Regions from separate parts of the Micromonospora sp. NPDC000207 genome, predicted to be linked through region 2. Evidence: riboswitches for the same ligand, from Rfam matches in the RefSeq annotation. Region 2 holds a riboswitch; the other holds the start of a gene.
The links. A riboswitch is a leader RNA that binds a small molecule or an ion and turns the genes downstream of it on or off. The one in region 2 is predicted to bind thiamine pyrophosphate.

Region 1: linked by a shared signal. The riboswitch ahead of thiE (thiamine phosphate synthase) and the one ahead of ABT336_RS04140 (ECF transporter S component) in region 2 are both predicted to bind thiamine pyrophosphate.

The regions. Positions count from the first base shown of each region.
Region 1 covers NZ_JBEPEQ010000019.1:43,442-53,454, forward strand. Annotated here, with positions in the region: gene thiD (bifunctional hydroxymethylpyrimidine kinase/phosphomethylpyrimidine kinase) at 1-180, opposite strand, end outside; gene ABT336_RS07225 (thiamine phosphate synthase) at 177-917, opposite strand; gene ABT336_RS07230 (thiazole synthase) at 992-1,774, opposite strand; gene thiS (sulfur carrier protein ThiS) at 1,780-1,980, opposite strand; gene thiO (glycine oxidase ThiO) at 1,971-3,059, opposite strand; gene thiE (thiamine phosphate synthase) at 3,134-3,760, opposite strand; TPP riboswitch at 3,755-3,864, opposite strand; gene ABT336_RS07250 (ThuA domain-containing protein) at 4,192-9,765, shown strand; gene ABT336_RS07255 (aldo/keto reductase) at 9,982-10,013, opposite strand, start outside.
Region 2 covers NZ_JBEPEQ010000008.1:41,060-51,072, forward strand. Annotated here, with positions in the region: gene ABT336_RS04095 (metal ABC transporter substrate-binding protein) at 1-397, shown strand, start outside; gene ABT336_RS04100 (metal ABC transporter ATP-binding protein) at 394-1,155, shown strand; gene ABT336_RS04105 (metal ABC transporter permease) at 1,158-2,024, shown strand; gene ABT336_RS04110 (ArsR/SmtB family transcription factor) at 2,067-2,366, shown strand; gene ABT336_RS04115 (Fur family transcriptional regulator) at 2,363-2,764, shown strand; gene ABT336_RS04120 (hypothetical protein) at 2,830-3,435, shown strand; gene ABT336_RS04125 (DUF6328 family protein) at 3,551-4,042, opposite strand; gene ABT336_RS04130 (TIGR03943 family putative permease subunit) at 4,223-4,966, opposite strand; gene ABT336_RS04135 (permease) at 4,963-6,087, opposite strand; TPP riboswitch at 6,322-6,428, shown strand; gene ABT336_RS04140 (ECF transporter S component) at 6,505-7,095, shown strand; gene ABT336_RS04145 (ABC transporter ATP-binding protein) at 7,178-8,632, shown strand; gene ABT336_RS04150 (energy-coupling factor transporter transmembrane component T family protein) at 8,619-9,419, shown strand; gene gnd (NADP-dependent phosphogluconate dehydrogenase) at 9,633-10,013, shown strand, end outside.

The DNA of each region.
Region 1 (10,013 bases), on a different contig from region 2:
GACTGTCTGCGGGGGCAACGGGAGGACCCCGTCGACGCCCCGGGTGTTCTGGGCGGTGACGGCGGTGAGGACACTCGTGCCGTACGCGCCGAGGGCGGCGAAGGTCTTGAGGTCGGCTTGGATGCCAGCACCACCACCGGAGTCCGAGCCGGCGATGGTGAGTACGGTCCTTGGCGTCACGGCGTTCCCCTCCTGGTCGTGCTGATGGGCTGGTCGCCGACGGCCGAGCCGACGCCTCCGGAGGCGTCGGTGGAGACGGCGTCGGTGGAGACGCGTCCGAAAGCGGCGTCGGTGGAGACGTCTCCGGAGGTGGCGTCGGTGAAGGCGGCGGTGAGGGCGGTGGCCGTCTCGGCCGGGTCCCCGGCCCGCATGATCGCGCCGAGGACTGCGACACCGGCGGCACCCGCCGCGACGGCGGCGGACACCCGGCCGGGGGTGGTCACCCCGCCGAGGGCCAGGACCGGAACCGGACTGCGTCCGACCAACCGGGCCAGCCCGTCGGGGTGCAGTGGTGGACCGTGGCCGGGTTTGGTGTCGGTGGGCCAGACCGGGGAGAGGGTGACGTAGTCCTCTGTGGTCAGTCGGGCCAGTTCGGCGGCGTCGTGGCAGGAGCGCCCGACCAGGCCGACGGTCGGCGGCGGGTACGGCCCCCGGGCCGGCAGGTGCACGGCGTCCCCGTCGAGGGGGTCCGGCCCGGCCACTATCAACGTGCCGTCCACCTCGGCGAGGATCGCGCGCAGCTCGACGGCGAGGGCGGCGCGTTCGGCCCGGGGAAGGTCCCGCTCCCGCAGGACCACCCACCGCACTCCCCCGGCCACCGCCCCGGCGACCGCCCGTTCCACCCCGTTCGGGGCGTCGACCCGACCGGTGAGCACCACCACCCCGGAGGGCGTCGTGGCGGGTTCCGGCCCGGCCAGGGGCCGCCTCCTGCCGGGATCTTCGGCGGGGCGCTCCCGCCCGGGTGGTGTCACACGAGACGCGGGGATGGCTGTCACAGGTCGGGTCGCCCCTCGTCAGGGGTGGAGGCGAGGGCGTGGAACCGGCGGGGGATCCGACCGGCGACGTGGGCCAGCCGACCGGCCTCGGTCGCGTACCGCATCGCGGTGGCCATCGCCACCGGATCCACCGCCCGGGTGACGGCGCTGGCCAGCAACACCGCGTCGCAGCCGAGCTCCATCGCCAGGGCCGCGTCGGAGGCGGTGCCGATCCCGGCGTCCAGGATCACCGGTACGTCGACGCTCTGCCGGATCAGCCGGATGTGGTGCGGGTTGCCCACGCCCAACCCCGACCCGATCGGCGAACCGGCGGGCATCACCGCCGCGCACCCGACGTCGGCGAGCCGACGGGCGAGAATCGGATCGTCACTGGTGTACGGCAGGACGGTGAAGCCCTCGGCGACCAGTTCCTCGGCGGCGCGCAGCAGCTCCACCCCGTCGGGCAGCAGCGTGCGCTCGTCGCCGATCACCTCAAGCTTGATCCAGTCGGTGTCGAAGGCGTCCCGGGCCAGGTGGGCGACCTTGACCGCCTCGGCGGCGGTGTAGCAGCCGGCAGTGTTGGGCAGCAGGCGTACGCCGCACCGGTCGAGCAGGTCGAGCAGTCCACCGGAGGTGCCGGGGGCGGTGTCCACCCGGCGCAGCGCCAGGGTGACCAGTCCGGTGCCGGAGGCGCGGATCGCCTGTTCCAGGACGTGCAGGTTGGCCGCCCCACCGGTGCCGAGGATCAGCCGGGAGTCGAAGGTCTGCCCGCCGAGGACGAGCCCGTCGGTGGTGGTCACCGCGTTCACCCGCCCTGCGCCGCGCTGAGCACCTCGACCCGGTCCCCCGGGTGCAGGACCTCATCCGGCCACCCGGTACGCGGCACCACCTCGCCGTTGACCGCCACCGCCAGTCCCCGCTGCTCCGCGGTGACCACGCGGACCAGGTCGGCCACGCTCAGCCCCTCGGTCACCGCCCGGGCCACCCCGTTCACAGTCACTTCCACCTGTCCTCCTCGATCGACTGGCCGCCGGTGTCGAACCGGTCGGCGGCGAAGGGCGCGAGCCGGGGGTCGGGCACGCCGGTGGTCACCAGGTCGGCGATCAGGTCTGCGGTGACCGGGGTGAGGGCGATCCCGTGCCTGTGGTGTCCGGTGGCGACCAGGACGTCCGGCCGACCGGGGAGCGTCCCCAGGACCGGGGCGTTGTCGGGCGTACCGGGGCGCAGTCCGGCGACCGTCTCCACCAGGTCGTACTCGGCCAGCTCGGGTACCAGGTCGACGGCGGCGCGCAGGAGTCGCAGGACGGCGCCGGCGGTGACGGTGGTGTCGGACCGTTCCTCGACGGTGGCCCCGACGACCACCTCCCCGTCGGCGCGGGGGACCAGGTAGACCGGTTCCCCGTCGGCGTGCCCCCTGATGACGTGGCGCAGCCCCGGCGGGCCGCCGTCGGGGGCCCGGAGTCGGAGGATCTGCCCCTTGACCGGCCGGATCGGGAGCCCGGTCAGCGCGGCTGCGCCGCACCCGGCGGCGACCACGGTGGTCCGGGCGGTCACCTCGGCCAGGTCGGCGACCCGGGTTCCGACGAGTCGGGCGCCGGCCCGGCGGGCGGCGGTCCGCAGCGCGGCGACCAACAGGCGCGGGTCGACCTGGTGGTCGGTGGCCGCCAGCGCACCACCGCGCAGCCGCAGGGCCAGCGCCGGTTCGCGTTCCCGCAGCTGGGAGGGGCGCAGTGGGGTGATCGGCAGCCCCAGCCCCGCCTGGTACGTCCAGAGTCGTCGCGCCTCGGCCAGGTCGTCGCCGGTCAGTCCGACCACGAGGGTGCCCTCGGTGCGGTATCCGAAGTCGGTGTCGGCGGCCTCGGTCAGCTCGGCGGCGAAGGCCGGCCACCGGGCCGCCGAGTCGGCCAGCAGCCCGGTCAACTCTCCCTCGCCGAAGTGCGCCTCGACGACCGGGGAGAGCATCCCGGCCGCTACGTGCGAGGCCCCGCTGCCGGGGGTGGGGTCGTGGACTGTCACCCGGAGCCCGCGTCGGGCGCAGCGCCAGGCCACCGCCAGCCCGATCACTCCCGCCCCGATCACCGCCACCTCGGGTGCACCGACGGATCCGTCGGCCTCGGTTGGACCGACGGCCTCGCCCGTCGACGGGGCGGAGGCCGTTCCTAACACGTCAGTTCCCGCAGGAAGTCGGCTGTGGTGCGGCCCGGGTCGGCGGCGTCGGAGAGCGCCCCCACCACCGCCACCCCGTACGCCCCGGCGGCGCGCAGCGCCGGAACTGTCGCCACTGTCACCCCACCGATCGCGATGACTGGTACGTCGACGGCGTCGGCGACGGCGCGTACCCCGGCGGGGCCGATCGGGTCGGGCAGACCGTCCTTGGTGGCGGTGTGGTGGCACGGGCCGACGCCCAGGTAGTCGGCCCCGGCGGCGATGGCGGCCCGGGCGGCGACGGGTTCCCGGGCGGTGGCGCCGAGCACCCCGTCGGGGCCGAGGACCCGGCGGGCGGCGGGGACGGGCAGGTCGTCGGCGCCGACGTGCCCGCCGGCCGCACCGACCGCCAGGGCGACGTGCAGTCGATCGTTGACCAGGCAGGTGGCCCGGTACGGGGTACAGAGCCCGAGGATCCGGGCGGCCAGGTCGTACGCCTCGCGGTCGGTGGCCTCGTCGGCGACCCGGACCTGGACGACGAGTTCGCTGTCGGCGACGGCCAGCGCGGCACGGACCACGGCGAGCGGATCCCGCCCGGGGCGGGTGTCGGTGACCAGATGCAGTCGTCCCAGGGACGGCACGGCAACACTCCTCCCTGCGCCGGCATTACCCGGATCAGGTTCGACGGTCGGGGGCTCCTAGCCCCCCTCTCAGCCCGGTACACCGGGCTCCCGTGGGTTGGTTCGGTGCCACCGTACGACGGATCGGCGGATCCGCCAAGGGGGTGTCGACCGAGCCGTGCCGCAGCTCACCCGGGGCCGGCTGGGTCACCGGGCGTGTTCCGGTCGGTTTGGCGGGAGTCGAGGCTATTGCGGACTGGCGTTACACAACCGTGACCGGACTGCATCTTGTCGGACATAGATACATCCGAATTAATTTGTTTATCGATTCGTCAGAATGACTGTCCGGGGCGTCGGCGCCCCCCGGTCGCCAGTGCTGTCGGGTCGGATCGGGGCGGTCTTCGGCGGGCCGCTCCGACACCCGTCGTCCCGCACGGACAGAGGAGACCCTGGTGTCCCGATTCCGCCGCATCAGATCGCCACGGGGTCCCCTCCCCGCGGCCCTGCTCGCGCTCACCCTCACCACCACCATGCTCATGGGTGTGCCCGCCCAGGCCGCCCCCACCGTCGAGCCCGCAGCCGCGCAGGCCGCACCGGCACCGGTACCGCCCGCCCCGGCGGCGGACGAGGCCGAGCCGTACTCGGTGCTGGTCTTCTCCAAGACCGCCGGGTTCCGGCACGGTTCCATTCCGGCCGGCATCGCCGCCATCCAACGACTCGGGGCCGAACACGGGTTCACGGTCGACGCCACCGAGGACGGCGGTGCCTTCACCGACGCCAACCTGGCCCGCTACCGGGCGGTCGTCTGGCTCTCCACCACGGGGGACGTCCTCGACGCCGGTCAGCAGGCGGCGTTCGAGCGCTACATCCAGGCCGGCGGCGGCTACGCCGGTGTGCACGCCGCCTCGGACACCGAGTACAGCTGGGAGTGGTACGGCAAGCTGGTCGGCGCGTACTTCGCCAGCCACCCGGCCAACCAGACCGCGACGATCAAGGTCGAGGACCACGCGCACGAGTCGACGGCACACCTGCCGGAACGCTGGACCCGGTACGACGAGTGGTACAACTTCCGGTCCAACCCGCGCTCCCAGGTCCACGTCCTGTCCAGCCTGGACGAGAGCACCTACGCCCCCGGCAGCGGCGCGATGGGACACGACCACCCGATCGCCTGGTGCCAGGAGTACGACGGCGGCCGGGCCTGGTACACCGGCGGCGGCCACACCGACGAGTCCTTCGCCGAACCGGAGTTCCTGCAACACCTGCTGGGCGGCATCCAGACCGCCGCCGGAGTGGTCGACTCCGACTGTGCCGCCTCGAAGACCGAGAGCTTCGAGAAGGTGACGCTCGACGACGACACCAGCAACCCGATGGAGTTGGACGTCGCCGCCGACGGCCGGGTCTTCTACATCGAGCGTGACGGCCGGGTCCAGATCGTCAAGCCGGACACCGGCAACACCGTCACCGCCGCCGACCTGGACGTCTTCACCGGAAACGAGGACGGCCTGATCGGCATCCGCCTCGACCCGGACTTCGCCACGAACAACTGGGTGTACCTCTACTACGCCCCCAACGGCGGCGGCCCCCGCAACCTGCTGTCCCGGTTCACTGTCAGCGGCGACACCATCGACACCGCCAGCGAGAAGGTCGTCCTGGAGGTCACCACCCAGCGCAACACCTGCTGCCACGCGGGCGGGACGATGACGTTCGACTCGGCCGGCAACCTCTACCTGGCCACCGGCGACAACACCAACCCCTTCGAGTCCAGCGCGTTCACCCCGATCGACGAGCGACCGGGACGCCAGGACTACGACGCGCAGCGGTCCTCCGGAAACACCAACGACCTGCGCGGGAAGGTCCTCCGGATCCACCCGGAGGACGACGGTACGTACACGGTCCCGGAGGGCAACCTCTTCCCGGCCGGCACCGAGAAGACCCGCCCCGAGATCTACGCGATGGGCTTCCGCAACCCGTTCCGGATCGGTGTCGACCTCCGCACCGACGTGCTCTACGTCGCCGACTACGGGCCGGACGCCAGCGCGGCCAACCCCAACCGGGGACCCGAGGGCCTGGTCGAGTGGAACATCGTCGACCGGCCCGGCAACTACGGCTGGCCGTACTGCCACGGGGCCAACCAGGCGTACAACGACTACCAGTTCCCCTCGGGCCCGAGCGGGGCGAAGTTCGACTGCGCCGCACCGGTGAACAACTCCCCCAACAACACCGGCCTGACCACCCTGCCCCCGGCCATCCCGGCCACAGTCGACTACGGCTACGCTCCCAACCCGCGCTTCCCGGAGATCGGCGGCGGCGGAGCACCGATGGGCGGCCCGGTCTACCGGTACGACGCCGACAACCAGTCGACCCGCAAGTGGCCGGCGTACTACGACGGCAAGGCCCTCCTCGGCGAGTGGAACCAGTCGAAGATGTACACCATGCAGGTCACCGAGGACGGGAAGTCCCTGGTCGACATCAACCAGCTGCTCACCGGGATGACCTTCATCCGGCCGATGGACTTCGAGTTCGGGCCGGACGGCGCGCTGTACCTGATCGAGTGGGGCAGTGGCTTCGGCGGCAACAACGACAACTCGGGGGTCTACCGGATCGACTACGTCGCCGGTGACCGGGCCCCCATCGCGCAGGCCGAAGCAGACCCGACCTCCGGGCCGTCACCGCTGACCGTCACCTTCTCCAGCGCCGGTTCCCGGGACCCCGACGGTGGGTCGCTGACGTACGCCTGGACCTTCGGCGACGGGGAGTCCTCGACGGCGGCGAACCCCACCCACACGTACGACGCTGCCGGCAACTACAACGCCCAGCTCACCGTCACCAACGACAGGGGGCGGACCGCGGTGGCCAACGTCCGGGTGACGGTCGGCAACACCGCCCCGACAGTGACCATCGAGTTCCCCCCGGACGGCGGCTTCTTCGAATGGGGTGACCAGGTCAAGTACACGGTCAAGGTGACCGACGCGGAGGACGGGGAGATCGACTGCGCCCGGGTGAACCTCCAGGTCCTGCTCGGCCACGACGAGCACGCCCACCCGCTGGAGCAGCACACCGGCTGCACCGGCACCGTGCAGACCCAGCTCGCCGCCGGCCACGGGGCCGAGGCGAACGTCTTCACCGTCCTGGAGGCGACCTACACCGACAACGGCGGTACGGGCGGCGCCGGGGCACTGACCGGCCGGTCCCTGGAGATCCTCCAGCCCAAGCGCAAGCAGGCCGAGTACTACACCGCCACCGGTCGGATCCCGGGCGGCACCGGGGGCGGCGACCCGGGCGTAGGGCGGGAGACCACCGGGGACACCGCCGGGGGTGGACAGAACATCGGGTTCATCGAGGATGGCGACTGGTGGTCGGTCAAGCCCGCCAGCCTGACCGGCATCGACGCCATCCGGTTCCGGGTCGCCTCGGCGACCTCCGGTGGACGTGTCGAGGTACGCGCCGGTGCGCCCGACGGTCCGCTGCTCACCTCGGTCGACGTCCCCACGACCGGAGAGTGGCAGACGTACACGGACGTCACCGCGCAGGTGCCGACGGACGCCGACTCGGGCGGCACGCTCTTCTTCGTGGCCCGGGACCCGGGCGGAGGCGCCAACAGTCTGTTCAACGTCAACTGGATGGACTTCGTCGGCAGGGGCGTGACCGACAACGCCCCGCCGACCGTGACAGCCACCGCCACCCCCACCACCGGCACCGCACCGGTCACCGTCGCCTTCGTCGGCACCGCCACCGACCCGGAGGACGACACCCCGCTCACGTACGCCTGGGACTTCGGTGACGGTGCCACGGCGGACACCCTCGACGCCGAGCACACCTACACCGTCCCGGGTACGTTCACCGCCACCCTGACGGTGACCGACAAGCGGGGGGCCACCTCGTACGCCACCGCCCAGGTACGGGTGGAGGCGCCGAACACCTCCTGCTTCGGTGCCCGGTCGGACGCCTTCGACGGGAACTCCCTGGACCGGGACCGGTGGAAGACGATAGTCCGGGAGAACCAGTCGTACGCGGTCTCCGGCGGCTCGCTGCGCCTGCCCACCGGGGTCGGGGACCTCTACGGTGACCGCAACGACGCGACCAACCTGGTGCTCCAGCCCGCGCCGACCGGGGCCTGGCAGGTGACCACGAAGGTGACGGTCCCGACCACCACCGACTACCAGCAGGCCGGTCTGATCGTCTACGGCGACGACGACAACTACGCCAAGCTCGACCTGCTCTACGGCGGCAGCCGTCGGGTGGAGTTCATCCGGGAGACCGCCGGGGTGCCCCGCAACGAGGGGACCGACAGCGGCCCCGCCCCCGACGGTGACACCATCCACCTGCGGCTGACCAGCGACGGGACGAACCTGACCGCCGCCTTCTCGGCCGACGGGCAGACCTACACCCCGGTCGGCCGACCGGCCGCGCTGGCCGGCATCACCGCCCCGCAGATCGGTCTGTTCGCCCTCAACGGCGGCACCACCGCCCCGGTGGTGGAGGCGGCCTTCGACTGGTTCCAGGTCGCCCCGGACATCCCGGCCGAGCCGGTGACCCCGTCCGACGAGTTCACCGGGGACGCCCTGGACGTGTGCCGGTGGAACGCCATCGTCAGGGAGGACCCGGCCGGCTACCGGGTGACCGACGGCGCGCTGCACGTCGACGTCCCGAACGGTGACATCTACGGTGGCGGCAACTCCGGGCCGACCAACTTCGTCCTGCAGACCGCACCGCAGGGCGACTGGACCATCCAGACGAAGGTCGACGGGAGCCTCCTCGACGAGCAGTACCAGCAGGCCGGGCTCCTGGTGTACGCGGACGACGACAACTACCTCAAGCTCGACTACCTGGTGGACAACTCCCCCGGCCAGCCGGTCAGCCGCCGGATCGAGTTCCGCAGCGAGATCGACGGGGCGGTCCAGAACCCGCAACCGGACGCGGGCAGCCTCACCCAGGGGGTGTGGCACCTGCGGGTGGCCCGCAGCGGTGACACGTACACCGCGTCGTACTCGGCGGACGGGTCGGAGTGGACGGTCCTGGGAGAGTTGACCAACGCCGCCGTCGGGGCCATCCCCAGGGTGGGGCTGTTCACCCTCGGGGCCGCACAGACTGCCTCGAAGACGGTGTCGTTCGACTACTTCCGACTCACCGCCAGCACTGTCGACACCACCGCCCCGGTGAGTTCGGCGTCGTTCGCGTCCCCGAACGACCAGGGCTGGCACGACGGTACGGTCCCGGTGGTACTCACCTCCTCCGACGAAGGCTCCGGGGTACGACTGCTGGAGTGGTCGCTCGACGGTGGTGAGTGGCAGCCGTACGCCGGGCCGGTGCAGATCAGCGGGGACGGCGAGCACGAACTGCTCTACCGGGCCACCGACAACGCCAGCAACGTCGAGTCGCTGAAGTCGGCGGTGGTCCGGATCGACGGCACCAAGCCGACGCTGCTGGTGTCCGGGGTCGCCGACGGCCAGTTCTGCGGCGACAGCCAGGACGTCCGCGTCTCCTGGCAGGCCGTCGACCCGACCTCCGGGATCCGGTCGGTGGTGGGAACGCTCGACGGCCGACCGTACGCCACCGGAACCCTGCAGGCCATGTACGAGCTGCCGCTCGGCCTGCACGAGCTGACCGTCACCGCCACCGACCGGGCGGGCAACGGCACCACCGCCACGGTCCGGTTCTTCGTCACCACCTCGCTGCGGGACGTGCAGAACCTGATCGACAGGTTCCGCGCCACCGGGCGGATCTCCGAACCGGCCCACCGGAAGCTGACGAACAAGCTGACGGCGGCCCGGACCTCGGAGGCGGCGGGCGACGACAGGCGGGCCGTCCAGCAGCTCACCGCGTTGCGGGGACTCGCCGCCGACTCCACGCTGGTGGGCGAGGCCGAGGTCCGTGAGGTGCTCGTCCGGGACACCGACGCCATGATCGTCCGACTGGGCGGTACGGCCAGCCGCGCCGGCGTAGCCGCCAACGACGGCAGAACGGTCAAGGGAACCGGCCGCCTCCCCAAGGACCCCACCCGAATCAACCCCGACACCCCCCTCTAACCCCCACCCCACCCCACCCCCCAACCCCCCACCCCCCCACCCCCAACCCCCACCCCCCTCCGACCGCCGGATCACCTCGTTGATCAAGGGGTTTGCGTCACTGCGGCACTCACTGGTGACGCAAACCCCTTGATCACCAGGCGCCAGGAAGCGGGAAGGCCGGGGGTTGGGGGGTTGGGGGGTTGGGGGTTGGGGGTTGGGGGTTGGGGGTGGGGGTTAGTTGGTGAGGAGGGTGTGCAGGGCGGTCA
Region 2 (10,013 bases):
GCTCCGGACCGAGCTGGAGCAGCTCGACGGCGAGTTCACCGAGGGCCTGAAGACCTGCCAGCGCCGGGAGATCGTGGTCAGCCACACCGCCTTCGGGTACCTCACCGAGCGGTACAAGCTGGAGCAGATCGGGATCACCGGGCTGACCCCGGAGAACGAGCCGTCCCCGCGCCGCCTGGCCGAGGTCGCCGAGTCCGCCCGGGAGCACAAGGCCACCACCATCTTCTTCGAGACGCTGGTCAGCCCCAAGGTCGCCGAGACCATCGCCACGGAGGTCGGGGCGAAGACCGCGGTACTCGATCCGCTGGAAGGACTGTCGGCCGACAACGATGGCGACTACTTTTCGGTGATGCGCGCCAACCTTGCGGCGCTCCGTACCGCGTTGGGATGTTCGTGAACGAACCTGTCATCACCGTCACGCACGGGGTGGTCGGCTACGACGGCCGCCCCGTGCTGCGTGACGTCTCGGTCGCCGTGACCGCCGGCGAGGTGGTCGCCGTGCTCGGGGCCAACGGGTCGGGCAAGTCCACACTGATCCGGGCGGTGCTCGGCCTGGTGCCGCTCGCCGCCGGCACCGTGGAGCTGTTCGGCACCCCGCTGCGCCGGTTCCGGCAGTGGCACCGGCTCGGCTACGTGCCGCAGCGGCTCGGGGCGGGCAGCGGCGTACCGGCCACCGTCCGGGAGGTGGTCGCCTCGGGGCGGCTGGCCCGTCGGGGCGTCCTGCGCCCGCCCGGGGCCGCCGACCGGGCCGCCGTGGCCGACGCCCTGGACGCGGTGGGCCTCGCCGACCGGGCCGGTGACCCGGTGGCCACCCTCTCCGGTGGGCAACAACAGCGCACCCTGATCGCCCGGGCCCTGGCCGGCCGACCGGACCTGCTGGTCCTCGACGAACCGACCGCCGGGGTGGACGCGGCCAGCCAGGAGGCCTTCGCCGGGGCGCTGCGCGGCTTCGTCGACGGCGGCGGAACCGTCCTGCTGGTGGCCCACGAACTCGGTCCCCTCCGGCCCGTGATCAACAGGGCGGTGGTGGTGCACCAGGGCGGCATCGCCCACGACGGCGCGGTGCCCGAGCCCGCTGGCCACCACGCCGAGCCCGGCCACGACCACGTGCACCCGCACGGTCCCGACGAGCCCGTGGGGCTGTGGAGCAGATGAGCATCGAACTCTTCCAGTACCCGTACATGCAGCGGGCCCTGATCGGCGCGCTGGTGATCGGCCTGGCCGCCCCCGCCCTCGGGATCTACCTGGTGCAGCGGCGGCTGGCCCTGATCGGCGACGGGGTCGGGCACGTGGCGCTGACCGGGGTCGGTGCCGGGCTGCTGTTCAACCAGTCCCCGGTGCTGGCGGCGGTGATCGCGGCCACGCTCGGGGCTGTCACCATCGAACTGGTCCGGGCTCGGGGTCGCACCTCCGGGGATCTGGCCCTGGCGCTGCTGTTCTACGGCGGTATCGCCGGCGGGGTGATGCTGGTCGGGCTCTCCGACAGCACCAGCGCCAACCTCAACACGTACCTCTTCGGGGCGTTGACCACGATCTCCCCCACTGACCTGACCACCATCGCGGTGCTCGGCGCGACGATCACCGTGGTGATGCTGGCGCTGCGCCCGGCCCTCTTCGCGGTCTGTCACGACGAGGAGTACGCCCGGGTCTCCGGCCTGCCGGTGCGGACCCTCAACCTGCTCCTCGCGGTGGCCACAGCGGTGACCGTGACGATCGCCATGCGGGCAGTGGGGGTGCTGCTGATCAGTGCGTTGATGGTGGTGCCGGTGGCGACGGCGCAGCAGGTCACCCGAGGTTTCCTCAGCACCATGGGTGCGGCGATGACGCTCGGGCTGTTCGCCGCCGGTGGCGGGGTCTGGGTGGCTGCGAACGCCGACACCGCCCCCGGTGCCTCGGTGGTCCTGCTGGCCATCGCCTCCTTCCTGGTCGTCGCGGTGCTCGGTGGCCTGTGGCGGGTCGTACGCCGCCGAAACACCCCGGACCCGACTCCGGTCGCCGAACCCTCCGAGGTCGTGCTGCGTTGAGGCGGTTGCCCGGCGGCTGGTGCTAACGGTTACCGTTGCACGGTGACCAGCACGACCGGGTACGACGCGTACGAGGGCGCCAGCGAACTGCTGCGCGCCCTCTCAGCGCCCATCCGGTTGGCCATCGTCAGCGAGCTGGCCGAGGGGGAACGCTGCGTTCACGAGCTGGTGGAGAAGCTCGGGACGACCCAACCATTGGTCTCCCAGCACCTGCGGGTGCTGCGCGGAGCCGGGGTCGTACGCGGCTCGCGACGGGGTCGGGAGATCGCGTACGCGCTTGTCGACGAGCACGTCGCGCACATCGTGGCGGATGCGGTCAGCCACGCCGGGGAGGGATCATGACCGAGGCAGGCACCGGAACCGTCCGCAACACCAGACAGCGGAGCGCGGTCAGCGCCCTGTTGAGCGAGGTCGACGGGTTCCACAGCGCCCAGGACCTGCACGCCATGCTGCGGGAGCGGGGTGAGCGGGTGGGGCTGACCACCGTCTACCGCACGTTGCAGGGGCTGGCCGACTCGGGCGAGATCGACGTGATGCGGATGCCCGGCGGCGACCACCTCTACCGGCGGTGCAGCGAGGGACACCACCACCACCTGGTCTGCCGCTCCTGCGGCCGGACCGTGGAGGTGGCCGGGCCGACAGTGGAGACCTGGGCCGGGCGGGTCGCGGCGCAGCACGGTTACACCGACGTCAGCCACACCCTGGAGATCTTCGGGACCTGCCCGACCTGTTCCGGCTGACCGGCCGGTCTGCCCCGGAAACGGGGACATCGACGGGCGGGCGGGTGCGTGGCACGCTGACCGGCGTGAAAATCTACGCCGACCGTTCCCCCGTCGCCGTCCGTCAACTCCTCACCGATCTCCTCGTCGTCGCCTGGGTGTACGTGTCGATCCGGGGCGCGCTCTGGCTGCACGACCTGGTCGAGAAACTCGCCGTACCCGGGCAGAAGCTGGAGGGGGCCGGGGGTGGGCTGGCCGACAACCTGGCCGACGCCGGTGGGAAGGTCGGCCGGGTGCCGCTTGTCGGCGACGAGCTGACCGCCCCCTTCGAGCGGGCCGCCGGGGCCGCCCGGGCGATGGCCGAGGCCGGCCGCGACCAGCAGGAACTCGTCGACCAGCTGGCCCTGGCCCTGGCGGTGGCGGTGCTGGTCTTCCCGCTCGGTCTGGTGGTGTTCGGCTGGCTGCCGCTGCGGCTGCGCTGGATGCGGCGGGCCGCCTCGGCTGCGGCGCTGGCCGCCGTTCCGGCGGGGCGGGACCTGTTGGCCCTGCGGGCATTGACCAACCAGCCGGTACGGCGGTTGACCAGGGTGTCCCCCGACGTGGCGCAGGCGTGGCGACGCGGTGACGACGCCACTGTCAACGCGTTGGCCGAGTTGGAGCTGCGCCGGTTGGGCGTCCGCACCCGCCGCTGAGTCGCGGGCGGGTCCACCGACGGGGCGCTGCCCCCGGGAGACCTCCAGGGGGCAGCGGACCGGACGCCGTGGCGGTGGGGCCGGGGCCGGGCTCGGCGGCGACGGGGGTCGGACCTCAGGGGTTCGGAGTGTCGTCGTCGTCCTCCAGATCGACCTCGCCCCAGTTGCGCCTGCTGAACGGCAGCGCCACCCAGAACGTCAGGAACCACACGCCGGTGAGGCCGCTGAGCACCAGGGCCACCCACCAGGGCAGGACGAAGTCGGTCACCAGCATGACCCCGCTGACCATGGCGATCAGCATGAAGAAGAGGCCACCGCTGGCCATCCGGTGGGCGAACCGCACCAGCTCCGGCTTGCGACCCTGACGGAACAGCGCCCTGTGGAAAGCCACCGGCGAGATGATCATCGCGGTGGCCGCCGCCGCTGCCAGCAACGCCACGATGTATACGTCGCGCTGGAAGGCGGTGGTCCCGTCCCAACCGGCGCTGAACGGCAGGGTGAGCAGGAAGGCGAAGAGAATCTGCACGCCGGTCTGTGCGACGCGCAACTCCTGGAGCAGGTCGGCGAAGTTACGCTGCCAGCGCTGCTTCTCGGTTTCCGTGGACACGCGCTACCTCCGGGAAGACGTACCGCCCACGGGGGCCACCCCCGTCGAGCGACAACGCCTGTGCCCCGGCCACCACGGCGCGAAACCCACTCACATCTGCCACTGTCGCCACCCCCGGCGCCCCGCCCCGTTGACCTGGGAAATCGTCACGCGCCGATTCGGTGGGAACCCCGCAACCCCCTACTCGTACGGCTGCTTCGGGGCCGGTACCTCCCGCCAGGTCTCCACGTCGACGAACGGGATCTCCGCGTCGTTGACCGGGTCCCGCCCGATCCGGTCGGTGTACCTGCCGACCACCTCCACCCAGGTGTCGTCGGGCAGGCCGGCGGGCACCTGACCGGTCAGCCCCAGCTTCACCGGACGCCCGTCAGCGGCGCAGCAGGAGAGCACCATCCGGGCCAGGATCGGCTGTCCGTCGGGGCCGGTGACGACGAACCCGGTCAGCTGGACCCGCCGGTCCCCGATGGACTCCCCCGCCTCGAACAGCGCCCGGGAGGCGTAGTCGAGGACGGTGATCCTCACCGGGTCGCCGGGCGGGAGAGTCGGGTAGTCGGAGAGTCCGTCGGCGGCCACGGTGGTGCCCGCCCGGCTGACCGAGTACGACCCCAGGGGCGGCGGAGCGACGAGGAGCAGGCCGAGCACCGGCAACAGGAGCAGCCAGCCGACCCGGGGCTCGTGGTGGGTGTGGTCGTCGGCGGAGACCTCGGTGACGCTGCGGGCCGGAGTGGACACCCGTCGGGGCAGGAGGGGGCGCAGTTCGTACCAGAGGGTCATCACGGCGGCGGCGACCAGCGCGAGCCCGGCGGCGACGAGGAACGGCTGCAGCCCCGCCTTGACGTAGCGCAGATGCAGGTCGGTGACCCCGGCCCGGACCACCGCCCCGCCGAACAGGAGCAGGATGACCGCCTGGGCCTGCCGGTTCACAGCAGCACCGCCCCGGTGGCCACGGCCACAGTCACCGCCACCACGAAGGTCGCCGGGGCGAAGCGGTAGGCGAACCGGCGGCCGAAGACCCCGGACTGCATCGCGACGAGCTTGAGGTCGACCATCGGACCCACCACCAGGAACACCAGCCGGGACGTGAGGGAGAACTGGGACAGCGAGGCCGCCACGAAGGCGTCCGCCTCCGAACAGAGGGAGAGCAGGACGGCGAGCAGGGCCAGGGCCATCACCGACAGCACCGGGTCGTCGGCGAGGGTCTGCAACCACCGCTCCGGGACCAGGACGTTGATGCTGGCCGCCGCCATCGCCCCGAGCACCAGGAAACCACCGGCGTGCATGACGTCGTGTCGGACCGCCGACCAGAAGGCCGCGCCCCGGGAGAGTCCGTCCAGGTCGGGCCGGTGCGGCAGCTTGATCCAGTCGGCCCGCCCGAGCCGCAGCCAGAGCCACCCCATGATCACGGCGACGACCAGGCTGGCCAGGCCCCGGGCGACGACCATCTCCGGGTTGCCCGGGAAGGCGACAGCAGTGGCGGTCAGCACGATCGGGTTGATCGCCGGGGCGGCCAGCAGGAAGGCCAGGGCGGCGGCCGGGGTGACCCCACGACGGATCAGCGAACCGGCGACCGGCACCGACCCGCACTCGCACCCCGGCAGGACGAATCCGGCAGCACTCGCCACCGGTACGGCGAGGCCGGGTCGTCGGGGTAATGCCCGCGCCCAGAAGGAGCGGGGCACGTAGACCGCGATCACCGCCGAGAGCACCACCCCGAAGACCAGGAACGGCGCCGCCTGGACCATGATCGAGACGAAGACGGTGGTCCAGGTCTGGAGCCGGGGGTCCGACAGCAGCCCGGCGATCGGGTCCCGGAAGAAGACCAGGAGGATCAGCAGGGCCGCGAGCACCTCGACGGAACCGATCCGGTCACCGAGGAGGCGTCGCCCCCCGTCACCGACCGGGAAGGCACCAGGCGGCGTCCCCGACGGATCCGCCCCCTCGGCCGTGGTGGTCGCCCGCTCGCCGTCGGCCGGTCGCTCGGCCTCGGCCGGTCGCTCGGCCGTGGTGGCCGGTCGGTCGGCGGTGGCCGGGTCGCCGTCGTTCATCAACAGTCCCTCCACCCACGACCCGCGCCCTCGTCGACGCCGCCGGTCTCCACCGGACCGCCGCGGGCGGCGGCGACGGCGGGCCGAGCCTACTTCTCGGCAACGGGTCGCGTCGATACGGCCACGCCGAGGGTGTGGACGACGTCCGCAACCGCGTGGTGAACGCCGTCACGAGCAGCGAAAAGATCACTTTGCCGGGCCAAACTCCGCAGTGTTAGCGTCACGAGACAACTTCAACTCCGACAGGGGAGCGCACAGCGCTGAGAGTGTGGGCCACCACCCGCAGACCCTCGAACCTGATCTGGGTAATTCCAGCGCAGGGAGCTCGGTCGACCTTCAGCCGCCGCGTCGCCGTCCGGTGACCCGGACGCGGCGTGCGTCTTCTCCTGGTTCGTTTCCGGAACTGGGAGCATCCACGTGAGCCACACCGACAACAACCGCTGGCGGACCATCGACATCGTGGTCGCCGCCGTGATCGCCGTCTCCTTCGGGGTGATCTTCTGGGCCTGGGGCCTGCTCTGGCGGGCCGTCGATCCGGCCTTCGCCGCCGCCCCGGCGAGCCAGGCCATCATGTACGGCGTCTGGCTGGTGCCCGCCGTCCTCGGTGGGCTGGTGATCCGCAAGCCCGGAGCCGCCCTGTTCTGCGAGGCGGTCGCCGCGACGGTCTCCGCGCTGCTCGGTGCGGAGTGGGGCGGGATCACCATCGTGCAGGGGCTGATCCAGGGACTCGGGGCCGAGTTGGCCTTCGCCGCGTTCCGGTACCGCTCCTTCCGGCTGCCGGTGGCGGTGCTGGCCGGGGCCCTGACCGGGCTCAGCGCGGCCCTGTTCGACTTCTTCACCTGGAACGTCGAGTACGCGCTGGTCAGCTACCGTCTGCCGTACGCCGCCCTGACCGTGGTCAGCGCCGCCCTGATCGCCGGGGTCGGCGGACACTACCTGACCCGGGCCCTCGCCGGGACCGGTGTGCTCGACCGGTTCCCGGCCGGCCGCGACCGGACCCTGGTCTGACCCCCGCCGCCGGCCGGTCGACCCCGTTCGCCGACGGGTCGACCGGTCAGCCCGATGTCGACGAGCGGGAGGGAGCCGGCGCGTGAGCATGGTGCAGGTACGCGGCTTCGGGTGGCGGCACGCGGGGCGCAGGCGGTGGGCGGTACGCGGGGTGGACCTGCGGGTGGAGCGCGGTGAGCGGGTCCTGCTGCTGGGGCCCTCCGGGGCGGGCAAGTCCACCCTCCTGGCGGCGTTGGCCGGGCTGCTGCCCGACGACTCCGGTGAGCAGGAGGGCACCGTCGAGATCGACGGGATCGACCCCCGCAAGGACCGGGAGCGGGTCGGCATCGTCTTCCAGGATCCGCAGACCCAACTGGTGATGGCCCGCAGCGGCGACGACGTCGCGTTCGGGCTGGAGAACCGGGGGGTCCCGGCCGACCAGATCTGGCCCCGGGTCGACGCGGCGCTGCGTCGGGTCGGCTTCCCGTACCACCGGGACCGGCCCACGGCGGCGCTCTCCGGCGGCGAACAGCAACGCCTGGCCCTGGCCGGGGCGCTCGCCCTGCGCCCCGAACTCCTGCTCCTCGACGAACCGACGGCGAACCTCGACCCGGACGGGGCGGAACTGGTCCGCGACGCGGTCCACACCGCGCTGGACGAGGAGACCACCCTCGTGCTGGTGGAGCACCGGGTCGCGGAGGCACTGCGCCTCGTCGACCGGGTGGTGGTCCTCGAAGCGGGGGGTGGGGTCCGGGCCGACGGGACGCCGGAGGCGGTCTTCGCCGCACACGGCGACGCCCTCGCCGCCGAGGGGGTCTGGGTGCCGGGCCGTCCGGTCCCGCCGCGTCGGGCCCGCACCCCGGCGGGTGCCGCGTTGCTCACCGCCGACGGGCTCGGCCTGCCACCCCGGCTGGCCGCCACCGACCTGACGGTACGAGCCGGTGAGGCGCTCGCCGTACGCGGCCCGAACGGGGCCGGCAAGTCCACCCTGGCGCTCCTGCTCGGCGGACTGCTGCGCCCCGGGACCGGCCGGGTGACAGCCACCGTCGACCTCGCCGGTCGGGACGCCCGGACGCCGCCGCACCGGTGGCGTGCCCCGGCACTGGCCGGTCGGATCGGGTCGGTGTTCCAGGACCCGGAGCACCAGTTCGTGACCAGCACCGTCCGAGACGAGCTGGCCCTGGGTCCCCGCCGTACCGGCCGGACACCGGAGCAGGTCCGGGTCCAGGTGGACGCCCTGCTGGACCGGCTGCGGCTGACCCGGCTGGCCGACGCCAACCCGTACACCCTCTCCGGTGGGGAGGCGCGGCGGTTGAGCGTGGCGACAGCGCTGGCCACCGCCCCCCGCCTGCTGATCTGCGACGAGCCCACCTTCGGTCAGGACCGACGGACCTGGCTGGAGCTGGTGGACCTCCTCGCCGAGCTGCGCGACGCCGGACACGGGATCGTCACCGTCACCCACGACCCGGACTTCGTCGCCGCCCTCGCCGACCGCACCGTCACCCTGCGACGTGCCGACGACGTCGCGGGCACCGGAGGTGTCGATGCTCCAGGTTGAGCCGGTGGCCGCACCGGGAGCGCCGCTGGCCCGACGCAACCCGGTGGCGAAGCTCGCGGCGGCGCTCGTCTTCTCGATCATGCTGATCGTCACCCTGGACCCGGTCGCCCCCGCCGTCGCCATCGCCGTCGAGCTGGCGGTGCTGCCGCTGTTCGGGGTCCGGTACCGGGTGCTGGCCCGCCGGGCGTGGCCGCTGCTGATCGGCGCGGTGGGCGTCCTCGTCACGCTGGTGCTCTTCGCCGCCGACCGGTCCGGGCCACCCCTTGTCGAGCTGGGTCCCGTGCTGGTCACCTCGGGGGTGCTGGTCACCGCCCTCGGCCTGGTGTTGCGGATGTTCGCGGTGGCGCTGCCCGGGGTGATCGTCTTCGCCACCACCGACCCGACCGACCTGGCCGACTCCCTGGTCCAGAACGCGAAGGCCCCCGCCCGGTTCGCCATCGGGGCCCTGGCGGCGTTCCGTCTGGTGCCGCTGCTGGCGCAGGAGTGGCAGATGATCAGCATGGCCCGCCGGGCCCGTGGAGTCGACGCCGGACGCAACCCGGTGGCCAAGGTCCGGCTGTTCGCCTCGACCGCGTTCACCCTGCTGGTCGGCGCGATCCGGCGGGGCACCCGACTGGCGGTGGCGATGGACGCCCGGGGCTTCGACGCGGACACCCCGCGTACCGTCGCCCGGCGGCAACGGTTCACCACCGCCGACGCCCTCCTGGTCCTCGGGGCTGCGGCGCTGGCCGGTGGGGCGCTCGCGGTCAGCGTCGCCCTGGGCACCTTCCGCCCCCTGATCGGCTGATCCCCGGCGGTGTCGGCACGGGGCGGGACCGAGGAGACCGCGTCAGATAGGCATGGGTGGACCGTAACCCGAAGGTGCGCCACCACGCACCCGCATCAACCGTCCCGGCCCGACGCGACCACCTGCTGACACCGCGTCGATCTCCCCGCCGGCCTGCTCGCCGGCCACGATACGGTCTCCTTCAGCAGGCCGACGTGGAAGGTGGCGGAACGGATGACTGAACAGCCGACGGCGCAGATCGGCGTGACCGGGCTGGCGGTGATGGGCCGTAACCTGGCCCGGAACCTGGCCCGCAACGGGTTCACCGTGGCGGTGCACAACCGCTCCCCGGAGCGCACCCGCAAGCTGGTTGCCGAGCACGCCGACGAGGGCGTGTTCGTGCCGGCCGAGTCCCTGGCCGATTTCGTCGCCGCACTGGAGCGGCCACGTGCGGTCATCATCATGGTCAAGGCGGGTGCCCCCACCGACGCGGTCATCGACGACCTGGTCCCCCTCCTCGAAGAGGGCGACATCGTCATCGACGCGGGCAACGCCCACTTCGCCGACACCCGACGCCGCGAGGAGACGCTGCGCGGCCACGGGCTGCACTTCGTC